Regions from separate parts of the Paenibacillus allorhizoplanae genome, predicted to be linked through region 1. Evidence: riboswitches for the same ligand, from Rfam matches in the RefSeq annotation. Region 1 holds a riboswitch; the other holds the start of a gene.
What was found. Region 1 has a riboswitch for cyclic di-AMP ahead of L6I86_RS27070 (ABC transporter ATP-binding protein). Riboswitches for the same ligand answer to the same signal wherever they lie in the genome.
Positions count from the first base shown of each region.

Region 2: linked by a shared signal. The riboswitch ahead of L6I86_RS17485 (C40 family peptidase) and the one ahead of L6I86_RS27070 (ABC transporter ATP-binding protein) in region 1 are both predicted to bind cyclic di-AMP.

Region 1 covers NZ_CAKMMW010000022.1:15,367-22,687, forward strand. The annotation lists gene L6I86_RS27045 (MarR family winged helix-turn-helix transcriptional regulator) at 170-622, shown strand; gene L6I86_RS27050 (VOC family protein) at 679-1,044, shown strand; gene L6I86_RS27055 (beta-galactosidase) at 1,088-3,148, opposite strand; gene L6I86_RS27060 (AraC family transcriptional regulator) at 3,290-4,120, shown strand; gene L6I86_RS27065 (antibiotic biosynthesis monooxygenase family protein) at 4,182-4,511, opposite strand; cyclic di-AMP (ydaO/yuaA leader) riboswitch at 4,921-5,087, shown strand; gene L6I86_RS27070 (ABC transporter ATP-binding protein) at 5,203-6,087, shown strand; gene L6I86_RS27075 (ABC transporter permease subunit) at 6,094-6,891, shown strand; gene L6I86_RS27080 (ABC transporter permease subunit) at 6,918-7,321, shown strand, end outside.
Region 2 covers NZ_CAKMMW010000010.1:2,218-9,538, reverse strand. The annotation lists gene L6I86_RS17500 (ABC transporter ATP-binding protein) at 1-385, opposite strand, end outside; gene yyaC (spore protease YyaC) at 590-1,144, opposite strand; gene L6I86_RS17490 (hypothetical protein) at 1,344-2,003, opposite strand; gene L6I86_RS17485 (C40 family peptidase) at 2,188-3,084, opposite strand; cyclic di-AMP (ydaO/yuaA leader) riboswitch at 3,088-3,250, opposite strand; gene L6I86_RS17480 (GNAT family N-acetyltransferase) at 3,348-3,860, opposite strand; gene L6I86_RS17475 (acetylxylan esterase) at 3,925-4,869, opposite strand; tRNA gene L6I86_RS17470 (tRNA-Gly) at 5,108-5,178, opposite strand; tRNA gene L6I86_RS17465 (tRNA-Pro) at 5,197-5,273, opposite strand; tRNA gene L6I86_RS17460 (tRNA-Arg) at 5,294-5,370, opposite strand; tRNA gene L6I86_RS17455 (tRNA-Gly) at 5,377-5,451, opposite strand; gene L6I86_RS17450 (AIM24 family protein) at 5,554-6,252, opposite strand; gene L6I86_RS17445 (tropomyosin) at 6,278-6,733, opposite strand; gene L6I86_RS17440 (GyrI-like domain-containing protein) at 6,791-7,321, opposite strand, start outside.

The DNA.
Region 1 (7,321 bases):
AGCTTTTCTCATGCTCATTCCCCAACTACATCGATAATAACCATCCTGTACATAAAGAATCTCAAGCAGCTACGATCCCTCTTTTTAAAATAATAGTTGCAATAGCATCCTATCCAGCATATGATGAAATTAGTTGCAATAGCATCCTACATAAAGGAGGGAAAGTAATATGAGTCACCAATGGAGTCCTAATAACGATGGTATACCAACTGAATCACATGGCCAATACATCTCAGCGATTTATCGCCATATGCAGATAGCGATCTCAGCCGAGTTGGCACCATATCGTATCGGAAGCGGGCAATATATTTTTCTAATGGCGATCGCGTTTGGGCAGCCCATTACGCAGAAAGCGCTGAGCGAAAAGCTGCTCATTGATAAGACAACAACCGCGAAAGCCATTTCCAAGCTAGAAGCAGAAGGTTATGTACGGAGGGAAGTCGATACCTCTGACAACCGTTATCAGTTGTTATATTTGACGGAAGCGGGACGTGATGTGGTACCTAAGGTACAGGAAGCTCTGGCTCGTGTGAAAAATAAAACTAGAAAAGGCATGACTGATGAAGAGTATGACAAGATGGTAAGCCTGCTGAAAATCGTACTTAACAATTTGACCGATTAGTAGCAGACGCAGGGTTGATCGGAAACGAGCAAATAGCTGTGAGGAGGATGTAGATGATGAAAGCTATTCCCTTTATCGTTGTGGAAAACTGTAAGGATGAAATCAAGTACTATCAGAGTATTTTTGGCGGCGAGGTTACGATTTTACGCAAGCAAGGAGAAGAAGTGCTAAACGCGGACCTACATGTCGAGGGGGCCATCCTTAAGTTTGCCGATACACTAGCGGCAAAGCCAATCATGAAAGGTGATTACGTGAGAGTGTTCGTGACGATTGAGAGAGAGGAAGCGTTTCGAACCATCTACGGAGAGCTTGCGACAGGTGGGTCAATTAACGTGGACATGTATGAAGCGCCATTCAACGGACTGCTTGCCATCGTTACGGATCGAAATGGCGTGTGCTGGGTGTTGTCCTATTATCGATAGAATGAGAAGAAAGGAACCGGCCAGCTGACCGGTTCCTTTCTCATTATAGTTCCAAAACCTTCACACCATAAGGAGCTATCTCCAGCTCCCCCATACGAACCCGTTCACCTTCCAACAAGTCTTCCAGCTCCTTCAGCAGATTAGCTTTGACTGGTTTGTCGGTGTAGTTCAGGATAAAGGCAAACCGGCGATCCCGTTTCACGCGGATGGCAACCTCCACCTCAGACGGCAGTTCCGCCCAACCTGCGGTAGCAGGCTGCAGCCCAAGGCGGCGGATCAACCCATCCGCTACCTCGCGGCTGAACGCGGCCCCGAAATAATAGGCTTCACCGCTGCCATATGGGTTGCGGGTAAGCGCCGGTTTGCCTGTATAGTAGTCGCCATCATACAGGGCTAGTGTCTCTACGCTGCCGCTCTCTGGCAGGAGAATGTCGTTGAACAGACGTGCAGGCGTACTGGCGTCGTCTCCACCATCGATCCAGCGCAAGTTCGGTGTCGCCGCTTCTTTCAGGACGAGCGTAAAGTCTTCCACAGTTATGCCGCACAGTTCTGCGATGAGACCCGGGAATGGCGTCATTCGGCAATGCCCGCGTTGGTCTTTATAACCGGATCGGGCTCCAAAAATAAGCTTGCCTCCTGCAGCTGCATACTGCTTAAGCAGCTCGGCCGTTTCTTCTGACATGATGGCAGGATGAGGGTAGATGAGCACCTTGTAACGAGCTAGGTCATCTAGGGTAGTCTTATTTTGCACATACAAATAATCGTAAGGGATATGGCTGAACTGCAGGGCTTTCCCCCAGTTGTATTCACTCTCTCTTGTTAGCGGCCCATGATATTGGTCAAGTTCCCCATCCCACTCATTGTCATAATCGTGCAGAATAGCCACTTCCGCTGTGAAACGAGATCCGGCAATAACCTCTCCGATTTTCCCCAATTCTTGGCTAATTGTTGCTACTTCAGCAACCCTTCGGTTAGGACGGTTATGGTAATCGTTGATCCCATGCCAATAAATTTCGGTGCCAAATGTTGCCGTTCGCCATCTGAAAAACAGGACCATATCCGCCCCGTGAGCAACTGATTGATAGGTCCATAATCGCATTTGGCCTGGTTTGGGTGCTGATTGTCCCATTGTGTTCACCCAACCGCCAGGGCCTGACTGCTGCTCCATAATGCAGAAAGTGGGTGAGATCGAACGAACCTTGGTGAGTTGGTTGGAATTGCTGCGATCCATGAGTGGATTCTCGCGCTCGGCATCGTTCCAAATGGTTGAGAAGTTCGGATACGAGTCGAAAGAAAAGAAGTCCAACAGTTCATCCGTCATGGCATGGCTATCCAAATGGCCAAACATGCCGTTGGTGGTGACCCACTGTGTTGGGGCAAGCAGTCGCAAGATGTCTGCCTGTAAACGGGCGAAGGATATGGTGTTATCCGAGATAAATCGCTTTTCATCCAGCGCTTGATGTGGGTTAACGGATTTGGAAGGCGCCGGGCGAGGCAAATGAACTTGCTCCCAGTCCGAGTAGCTCTGATTCCAGAAGACGGTTCCCCAAGCCTCATTTAATGCGTCTAAGGTACCATATTTCTCCTGTACCCACTTCCGAAATGCGGCATGATCTGCTTCGGCATAGAAGACGTTCACCTCACAGTTAAGCTCGTTATCAATCTGCCAGCCTACGACCCCTGGATTGTTGGCATAATGCCGCGCCATAGCCTCAGTAATTTTCGCACAGTATTCGCGGTAAATGGGGCTGCTGTAATTGTAGTGACGTCTCAGTCCGTGCTGATACTGCACGCCATCAAAGTTAGCATTCAGAATCTCTGGGTATTTGTAGGTCATCCAAGCAGGCGGTGTTGCTGTGGGAGTGCCGAGAATGACCTGTAGTCCATGCTCGTGAGCAAGATCAATTGCGCGGTCGAACAGATCAAAGGCGAATACCCCTTCCTCTGGTTCAAAGAAATTCCATGCAAACTCACCCATTCGCACGATGGTAAAGCCGATTTCTCGCATTCTCCTATAGTCGTCCGCCCACATAGCCTCAGGCCACTGCTCAGGGTAGTAGCATACGCCTAGATCAAATTTCTCACCCGGAATGGTCTTTTCCATGAATAATAACATCCCCGTTTCTATGGATATAGTAATTTTTTGTTATTCAAAATCCTTATGTACTTATTATATTTCTTTATATTATTATGTATATAACATCATTTTGCTGCATGTATTAGATTTTTGCGCTTTGGAGGGTATATGAGAATTCACTATGTATTACCGGAGCCCATGTACAAACACTACACGGTTTATCCGGATATGATTGGTCAATATGCGGATTTCCCCGAGCATCAGGAATGGCGGTTTAAGGGGCAGTTGCAACAAGCCAATTTGCATATTGTATTAAGTGGTAAAGGCTATGTCAAAGCGAATGGGAAGGAGTATTCCCTGGAAGCAGGGCAAGGGTTCTATTACGGGGCGGGCCTTGAGCAGGAGTATCGAACGGATCCGAATGATCCGTGGCAAGTATTCTGGGTACACCTTGCAGGAGAGGGACTCGACAGGCTGTTGAATGATCAAGGCACTTCAGCTGTGTGGCTGTTTACGTACAGGGATGTACCTAAGCTCAAACAATTGACCGGGGACTTACTGGCGCTGGCATCTCCGTATGATCGGAACGAGGTACAATTGGCTGTAAAACTCTATGAACTGCTGGCTGAGCTTGCCTTACGTGCGGAGACGCACGGAACAGTAACGATACTGGATAAGCGCGCACGGATGAGAGAGGTTGCGGAATATATTCGTACGCACTGCACGAAACCGCTAACTCTCCTGCAGATGGCTGAGCAGGCAGGTTTCAGTACCTTTTATTTTAGTCGAATGTTTCACGAAGTAATGGGGCGGACTCCGGTCGTGTGGCTGTTCGAATGTCGTCTTGTTGTAGCTAAACAACTGCTCATGTCTACCGAATGGACGATTAAGCAAGTGGCAGAGCATGTCGGATTTTCCCAGAGCAGCTATTTTATTGCGCGCTTCCGAGAGCATATCGGAATGACGCCACAGGAGTATCGGCGGCTGTACAGCAACTAAAAACGCGTAAAAAACCTTCAAGTAATTGAAGGTTTTTACATGTTATTGCGAGCCATTGCCTCTACAGCGTGACTCTTTTGAAATTCGGAAAAGGCTTCTCAGCCTCAGGAAGTGACGAGAGGCTTACCATTTCGGCAACTTTCATCATGTTCTCCCAAAGCGGCCATACTTTCGGGGAGCTATGCGCTTTGTGCATAGATTCCTCTGATAACCACTCAAATATTTCAATTAGCGTTCCATCTACAGATTGAAGTGTCACTGGCGGGAATTCGGTGATAAGCCCTTCTTCGCGAAGCATAGGGATGTGCCCTTTAACAATCTCGGCTAGTTCAGCTTCTTTCCCAGGATGGGGGCGATACATCGCCATAGTAATCATGCTTGAAGTGGACATTTGATTCCTCCATTTTAAAGTCATAGGTTCCATTTATTGGAGTTAGTATATCAGATTGATTTCATCGTTTCCAATGGTGTTCGAATTGACGTGATCGTCTTAGCAGCCGACGCCACAGAGCTTTATCTCCTAAAGAGCACTAATAAGTAGCAAAGTATGGGATAATCAACGTCACTCCTATATGTATGCGCTTTCATCAACTACCAAAGTCAAATAAGCAAAAATAAAAGGCGAATCTACGTTTTACATTCGATAAAGAACGGCGTAAGATTCATTACGACAAGTTGATTTTTGTGAGAAAACCTCTATCGAAGCCACTCGAAGATGAGCGACCGCGTATAGAGGTAGGTTTTATCGCCAATAAGAAAGCTATTTTCGGGAACCGAAAACTTATACTTTCTTATGTGGTAATAAGAAACCACTTAATTCCCAGTAGGGGAAACGGGGGAACCAATCGAAGCCGTTTAAGCAATACTTGGCTTCATGGGGTGAATCCTAATGCTCGCAAGCATTAGGTAGGACGCTCTCAAGTCCGAATCCGACAGCTAACCTCGTAGGTGCATTGAGAGAGAACCGTACACTCGCCTTCTTATGTAAAGAAGTCCGAGAGTAGAGATTCTCTACTCTTAGGGCTTCTTTTTGCATGCCGTCAACCCAAAATGTTACATAATTGTTATAAGGAGGCAATACCATGCATGCTATTGAAATCAACAATCTGACCAAAACCTATGGGAACGCAAGAGGGATTACCGATGTTAGTTTTTCAATCGAAGAAGGGGAGATCTTTGGGTTTATTGGGCCGAATGGAGCAGGGAAATCAACGACGATTCGAACGCTGCTGTCACTGATTTTTCCAACTAGCGGCAGTGCCAAAATTTTCGGGAAAGACTGCATCCAGTTTGCGCCAGAAATTAAGAAAGAGATCGGGTATTTACCGTCCGAGGTGTTCTATTATGACAACATGAAGGTGATCGACCTACTCAAGTATTCGGCCAGCTTTTACAAGAAGGATTGCACCAAGAGAATCAAAGAACTTGCTGAAATCATGGATCTAGACGTTACGAAGAAAATTGATGATCTATCTCTGGGGAACAAAAAGAAGGTGGGCATCGTTCAAGGGTTGCTGCATGATCCTAAGCTCATTATTCTGGATGAACCTACAAGTGGACTGGACCCGCTCATGCAGCAGAGGTTTTTCGAATTGCTCGAACAACAGAATCAAAGAGGAGCTACGATTCTTTTTTCCTCTCATATATTGAGTGAAGTTCAAAGATTATGTGATCGAGTCGCTATTATTAAGGAAGGCAGGATTGTAACGGTTGAGAAAATCAGCACGTTAAAAGAAAACAACTTCAAGCGATTTAAAGTGGATACGGCACAAGCGCTTGATCCTAACTTTTTCAAAATGACCGGGGTCAATAACATTGATGTCCATGGCCAGACGACGAGCTTCTTATTTAAAGGCAACATTAATCAAGTCATGCGAAAGATTGCTGAAATCGAAATTGATAATCTGTGGATCGAAGAGCCTGATTTAGAGGAGATCTTTATGCACTACTATGAGAAGGAGGCTTAGAGGGGGATGAATATATACCTTCATGAATTGAGAGCTTATCGGAAATCCACGATGACGTGGACGTGCTCCTTAATTGCGGTCATCGTTTTATTCCTATCCCTTTTTCCTTCGGTTTCTAAGGATTTTGCTGAGTTTTCTTCCATATTAGAAGGGTATCCAGAAGGGGTCAGGAAAGCGCTTGGTATTCAAATCGAAACGTTTGGTACCCTACTCGGGTTCTATATGTACATCTTTATGTACATTACGCTTTGCGGAGCCATTCAAGCTATGGTTCTGGGAACGTCCATACTCTCGAAAGAAATGCGTGAGAAAACAGCAGACTTTCTACTTACAAAGCCCGTAACACGTACGAAAATAGTAACTTCCAAGCTATTAGCGGCTGTTACTTCCTTAGTTATTACCTGCGTAATCTATATCGCTGCAGCTTATCTAATGGCGCTTCAAGTAAAAACGGTCGATTTTGATGTGAGCACATTTCTATTAATTTCCTTCACTTTGCTGTTTATCCAGCTGATGTTTCTTGCTATCGGATTCATCATTTCGGTCGTATTTTCTAAAATCAAAGCAGTTTTATCCGTTAGTCTGGGTACGGTGTTTGCCTTTTTCGTTATCGGAATGATCGTTGCCGTAGATGGGGAGGGGGTCAAACGCTATTTCTCACCATTTAAATACTTTAGTGGAAAATACATGCTTGAACATGCCAGCTATGAAGCCTCTTATGTCAATGCAGCCCTCGCAATTATCGTTGTTTCGATTGCGGCCAGCTACATTATTTACACGAAAAAGGATGTTCATGCCGTATAAAAGCGGGTGAGAGGAGGGAATAGCACGTGAATATTTTTTGGCGTGAACTGAAAACGTATCGGAAATCGATGATTTTTTGGAGTCTAGGACTCATTTTTCTAATCGCAAGCGGCATGAACAAGTATCAAGCAACAGCAGCGAACGGACAGATGAATGATCTTATGGCGGAAATGCCAAAGTCACTCCAAGTGATTATGGGTGGCGGCGCGTTAGATTTATCGAAGGCTAGCGGTTATTTTGGCATCTTGGTCCTATATTTCTTGTTAATGGCAACGATCCATGCGGCCATGCTGGGCGCCAATATCATCGCGAAGGAAGAGCGGGATAAGACGGCAGAGTTTTTATTCGTAAAGCCTTTATCCAGGCATCAAATCATCACGTGGAAGCTACTAAGCGCTTTAGTTAACATTGTTATTTTTAACCTCGTGTC
Region 2 (7,321 bases), on a different contig from region 1:
CCAACTTCCAATCTAACGCAAACAAGATACCTATGGTTGTGAAAACAATGACGATTTGCGTGATCGAAGAGACGACAATGGACGTAACCACACTCTGTACCGACTGCACGTCCCCTGTGATCCGCTGAACAATTTCACCAGATCGCGCGTCCGTGAAGAACGACATGGATTGCCGCTGCAGATTGTGAAACAACGACTGCCCCAAATCCCGAATAACCCCTTGGGTTACTTTGGTATTGAGATGGTTCTGCCATACGCCTACCATTCCGCTCAACACAGGCAGCACGATTAACAGCAGCGCCATCACGGACAATAGCTGAACACGTCCCTGCGGAATTGCGGTATCAATAATTTCCTTCATGACTAGAGGGGGGATCAACCCCATCACTGCCGCAAGCAGTGCCAAGCCGATAATGACCAAGAGCTGTCCCCAATACCTTTTGAACAATAACAAAATCCTTCGTACCGATACATCCTTCAACTTGGCCTTTGGACGATTCCGGTCGGAAAGCCGCCCCATTCCTCCTGGCCCACCTGGTCCGATCACTCACCAATCACTCCGATCTTTCTCCTCTTTGCTGCCCCTCAGCTACAAAGGAATTGCATAAACAATTGCACGGATTACTTCTTCTGCCATCTGCATAACACGAAATAACGAAGTCGTTTGCAGGACATTATACTGTCTAGGTCCATCCACGTTCACGATCGCAGCAATCGTGTAATCACCAATAGGCGGTAAGACTTTTCCTACTGATTTCCCTGGAGCCAGTGGCTGGTTCGACAATTGGTACAATCCCACACTCAATTTCCTACCTAAACACGCATCTATCGCAATAACAACAACACTCGGTGGAATTTCCTGCAAGCGCAAAGCCAAATTAGTAGCATCACACGGTGCTGCCAGCGTACCGATGACATAAGGATAGCCTAGCTCTGCAAGCCTACTTCCCACAAGTGGACCTAGTGAATCGCCTGTTGAGCGATCTGTTCCTATACATACAAAAGCAACCCCACTAGGCTCCAGCCCCTTACTCACCGTAATCATTTGTAGAAGCTGACCTAACTGCTCGCCATCCACTTTTTTCCAAAACTGCTCCTCCAGCCCCATCGGTTCTTTCTCCATCTTTGCCTCCCTTTCAGGCATGTACACCTAACCTTTCACCTCATGCATGATAGTTCCATTCTTTCATATGGAGGTGGGCTGTGTCCACTTGCATACTTCCGTATTCACATACACCAAATAAGCGTTACTCGACGACCGAGCAAAGCCTATTCATGCCGCTTATAGTGCTTAAAACCGGACTTTTTGAACACGCACTTATAGATCTGACTATTTAACCATCTTAATGTACGCGATTCATTCGAACGATGCGATAATAGAGCTGACCGCTGACCTCTTGCTCCACTTCCAGATAGCCTTCAGAGTGAACATAATCCCCTAACATAAACGTGGAAGCATCCGCCGAATCGGCATGTGTTAGAAAGAGCAGTGCTACTTTATCATCCCCAACCACAAATCCTACCTGTTCCTTCACCTGAAATTTCTCAAGAATTTTGCCATGATGCGATCTCACGATATGATGGAACCGCCAAGTGCCTTCTTCTTGTATGATAAAATAAAGCACACGATTACGATGCGCATTGCTAAACTCCCGCGTCACACCGATCATACACACCTTCTCACCAACACGTAAATATTCATCAACTACATAAGATTTCAGTCGTAACCGATTCACATTCTTGCTCTGAATATAAGTTTCCATCTCATCTATGGAGCGCTGATCCCTTGGATCTTGTTTTGTTGCGTAAAATACTTCTTTAATAAACGTATCTGTTTGGTATTCCCTAGCCCCTTTGAAATGGTTATACGTATGAAAAAATTGTTTAATCACAACCCGAATGTCTTCCGGTATGGCAGGACCTGTTTCCACGTTATACATGCGATCTGTTCGACCCGACAATTTAATTTTATGAAACCAGCTTTTCCAGACACTGACTTGCATGTCGTACGCGTCACCTACTTTCTTCCAACCATTGTTCCATTATAGGCTATAATTCTCAAAAATTCGATAAAAATCGCACAAATTCGCGCAAAAAAAAGAGCATCTGCCGCTTTGCCTTCCATACAGAAAGACATAGCGAACATACGCTCTTACACCGGTACTTATACCTGATTTCGTAACTATCTTATAACACCCGTTTGGCACCTACATATCTCGAGCCCCAATAGGAGCTAGCGAGACTATCAACCGTTACACCAACGGACGTTGTCGAGGAAATGAATTGATTATTTCCGATGTAAATGCCTACATGATTGACGATACCAGAAGCAAAGAAGACGAGGTCCCCCACTTTCAAATCCGTCACTCTTGCCCCCGCTTTATCGTACATTTGCACGGAGGTGCGTGGCAACTCGATCCCTTTGGCCTCGTATACATAACGAACGAATCCTGAGCAATCGAAGCCCTTAGGTGTAGTTCCTCCCCATCGGTAAGGTGTCCCTTTAAATGTCGTTGCTGCTTGAATAATTTGAGCTGCAATGGATGACTGAACGACCTTGGCCACTGGGGCTGCTAAAACTGCTGGTGGCGGTGCAATCCAGGCTGGCTTATGAGTCTTGCCGTCCACTTCCACGATGGCGATTTTATTCGCATCGTTCCACTCAATTGCAGAACCAAACGTCTCTGTAACAAAGCGTAGAGGGACATAGGTACTCCCCTTAACCAAAGTTGGACTGCTCTCTAATTCAACTAACTTACTGTTCACGACCGCTTGCTCATCGTCCGTTGTGAGTTGAATCGCCTGTTCTTTGTTCTTAAGCGTGACGACGACTTCATCGCCTTGCTTCGCCCATCCCACTTGGTAACCTAATTTCTCCGACAACACACGTAGTGGCACCTGAAGTGTACCTTCCGTATCAATAAACGGCTGTACTTCCGGGAACTGCACCAATTCATCATTGACTTGAACCTTCACTGAAGAAGTGTCTGGGACAGCAGCATGCGTGGATGGAGCGGCGAACAGAGAATTGGCTGCGCCTAGAAGAGCGCATGAACAAATAAAGCTTTTGGTAAAAAGTTTCAAAACGTTGTGCCTCCTTGAAGCCTCCGAGGTTAGTTGACGGGTTCGGGAAGAGGTTTTCCCTAGTAAGCCCCATTAGCCTATGGCTAACTGAGCATTCATTCACCCCAAGTAAAGAAGTCCCCCGTACCAGAGCTTTCGATGCTCTGAGATTCGGCATTTTTTGTCTATGTTAGACTAGCATAGTTCGTTTTGCCCTGACAACTTTTGCGAGATGGTAAGTGTTTCCTTTTCTATGTAAAAGCACACAAAAACAGCCGCTCTTCTCAGAGCAGCTGCTTATACACTTCGGTAAACAGGATATGCTTACTGGGATTAAACTCTTTTTCCGTCATTGGACTAGGATAACTCATAATGTTGAGAGGCAATGTGAGTTGCCCTTCTCTGAGGGGAGGCTGCGCATAAGGGAATAGGTTCAAATGGAAACCGCAGCGCTTATAGAATTCAATTCTCCGCGTAGCATCTGAGGCAGTCGGAGGCTCGACTTCAAGTACGATAGGCGTGCTTGTGCGGCTCATATACGTCGTCAGCATTCGCTTGCCAATCCCACCACCTCTTGTGGCGGCATTGACTGCGATATGTTCCACGAATCGAAACGTGCTAAAGCTCCAACTGGCCAAGAAGCCAAGCAGTTGCCCTTGTGCATCTCTCTCGACATCGATGCTGTAATTAGGATGAGATAACAGCGCCCGCTGACCTTCATATGTCCTTATTTCGGTTACAGGAAAAGCCGCTTCCATCAGCTCGAATACCTCTTCAAATGAATCCACTTTTTCCATCTGTCAGCACCTTCCTTCAAGTTAGCTATAGGTTATCCAACCAGGAAGCTTCTTACTTCAGTCCCTACCATTTTGAGAAAAAGGCATGTGCCGCAGCGTGGGAGCCTGGAGGTGTCGCATGTCCCATGAAGGGGTACACTTCAATTGATTTGTGTGCAGATTCGATTCGGTTATACGCAGCAAAAATGGCTTCTGGTAAGCAGCACGTATCCTTCAACCCTACCGTAACGTGAACAGGCTGCTGAATACGATCACCCAGATTCATGATATCGAAATAAGAAACTGTTCGCAGTACATCCGGCAGATACTCTGGGAACCGAGTAACGAATTCAGCTGCCTCACTAAGTGAGCTCACCGATTGCAATAAACCTAAATCCATATGGCATAGATTCGGTACATGGGCAATGGTTGCCCGAATACGCTTCTCTAGCGCAGTTACGAGTAGGGCGAGCCCCCCGCCTTGGCTTCCACCGTATACGAATACACGCTCACTGTCGATCTCTGGCTGCTCTAACGCGCATTGCACAGCACGCAAAGAATCGATCGCAACCGCTCGATAATAGCTCGTCTCGGCGTCTAGAATCCCCTGTGTAATCCATCCCCTGGTCATGCCTGTCTCCTGTGGCAGCAGATTACCGCTATCGCCACCTTGCCCGCGTACATCAACTGCAAGTACCGCATAACCCATAAGCAACCAAGCTGCATGATCTTCAGGTCTTCCTTTGGAGCCCGTATAGCCTGGGAATGTAACAATACAAGGTACCTTAGACTTGCTCTCCGCATTAGGCAGTAACAACCAAGCATGAATTGGTGTTTCTGCAGCACCCTGCAAGACGATCTTATTCACTTCCGCTTGTACAAAAGGTGATGCCACCGACTCTCTTGTATAAGAAGCTGCTTGCGTAGCTTCCGCGTATGTGCGCTCCCAGAATGCAGCCAGATCAGCAGACGCCGTTAACTCCGAATGATACTGATGTAACCCATGAATACGATTTTCAATAGCGTTCATTTCGGTAAGTCCCCTTTGCATGTTTTTCCCATTTTAACCTAGATACACGTGTATGACTATTGGAAAATATGAAAAAAACTTCTAACATAGTTCCTTCGAGGATGAGCGACTGCGTAATTGCTGATAAACTCTCACTCGTTCTTATCCAGCGACAGTTCACGATTGTCCAACCTTTGCGTTCTCGCATCTCTCCATGCAAAAACAAAAGACCACCCGAAGGTGGTCTCTTTCTTTCTTAAGCGGGCGGCGGGAATCGAACCCGCGCGATCAGCTTGGAAGGCTGAAGTTCTACCATTAAACTACGCCCGCATATAAAAAATTCTAAAATGGTCGGGACGACACGATTTGAACATGCGACCCCCTGCTCCCAAAGCAGGTGCTCTACCAAGCTGAGCTACGTCCCGTAGTGAATATAAAGTGTAAATGGCGCGCCCTGAGAGATTCGAACTCCCGACCTTTTGATTCGTAGTCAAATACTCTATCCAGCTGAGCTAAGGGCGCAAATATTGGAGCGGAAGACGGGGATCGAACCCGCGACCCTCGCCTTGGCAAGGCGATGCTCTACCGCTGAGCCACTTCCGCACGGTGTAATTTCTCTTTCGCTCAGCAAGTGTTTCTCTGAGGCGACAAGGAATAATATATCAGGTATTCAAAACAAATGCAACTATTTTTTATATTTTTTTATTATTTTATGAAAACGCCGCCAAATGGCAGAACTTCCCGAGCTATGCGGCGCAGCAAGCTATCCGATTTCATATGCTCATCCAACTTGGGATCTGGTTTACAAGGCTGCATAAGCACATGACCATGCCCCGTAATCTCCCAATGATAATTCATGTGCTGGCTTGCTAATGTATTGCCATACACACATAGCCGTAGATTCGCCTGCCGCGGATACGCCACCAGACAGCTAACATCTATAAACAAAGGCTGCTTCGGATCTAAAGCCATCTGATGCAAAGGACCTGCTGTTAATAAACCTAGCGTACCTGGGCCATGAAATTGCATTTTGACAAGATCCTGCGTAATCAATGTATTCTTGACGCTCTGGAGATGCGTTGTGAAGGTCACACCTTCCGTATAGAAGAGAACATGGCGAAACTCAAACAAGAGGTCATCTTCCGCTTCTAAAGGCACTACAGCCAAACTATACGCTTCAGGCAGTCCCATAAGTAATTGGCCTGGTCCTCTCACACGTGATTGGATCAAGCGCTTTTTCCTATACATACCAGGAAGCTTCATCAAAGCATCCTCGCGCAGCTCTGGCATCCCTTGAAACGCTACAATTTGGTTGGGATGAAGGACATAAACTGCTTCGCCATACTCAAGCTGAAGCGTAGCCATCCTAGCTTGCAAACTCGCATTTTCAAAGATGACCTCCATGACACAACCTCCTCACACTAGCCTGCTAACGCAGCCCGCGTTTCTGTCTACGCCAAACGAAAAAGCGAAACACACGTCCAAGCAAGAAATAGCCTACAACCAACGCGGCAGCCGTAATCACCATGTAGGTTATTTTGCGATTTCGTTTATCCTTATCCAGAGCTACTTGTTCCATCGCTTTCAACCGTTCTTGTAACTGCTCGTTGTCCTTCTTGAGTGCCTCGTTCTGACTGAGGAGACGATCCTCAATTTCTTGAGACTGTCTCACGGCTTCAGACAATTTGTCCTTCTGCTCTTCTAATTGCTGCTTCGTAGCTTCATAATCCTTCTGAATCTGCTCTACATTGCTTGGCAATTGGTAGATTTCTTTTACCCGATCCAGCCAAGAGGCATGGGCAGCGGGCGTTGGATACATGAACCCAATAATGATGATAAGGACACCTAAAGCTTGTCCAAACCTAGATATGTGACGTATTTGCACCCGCTATCCCTCCCCCTGGTTGGCTGCTCGACATTATGTTCTATTTTACAGCAAAATTCACCCTATCACCACTTCTACCGCTTCTACAGGATATCGCAAAATTGTTTTCATTTTGGCAGGCTCTATCTTCCTCGGATCGGATAAGTAAATCTCATGATGAAGACCACAGTACCTTAGCTGATTGTCCTCTATAAATTGCTCCATTCGAGCAAGTGTCTCTGGTTCTGTTGCATACGGACCTACATGCAGCATTTGGACACAGGTTCCCTCATTCAAGGATTCATAGCCAACATCAGATATCACCTTCAGCTCCTTTTTCTTAGCCATTGCAGTTGTACGCGCTTTTTCCACAATCTCAGCTGACACATATGTCGGTATGCGAATCAATAACTTCCAATGCCATTCTTCCCTCGGTACCTCCAAGGCAGTTCGGGGATCTCCATCAACCCACCATTGCCCTTCCAGCTTCGCTACTGTGAAATCTTTCTCCAGCTTCTTGTAATGTCCTTTAACGCCGTACGCGACCGTATACAGTGCTTCTGTGGCGTTAGCAAAGGTTGCACCATCGGGATCTCCTTTGCCTACAAT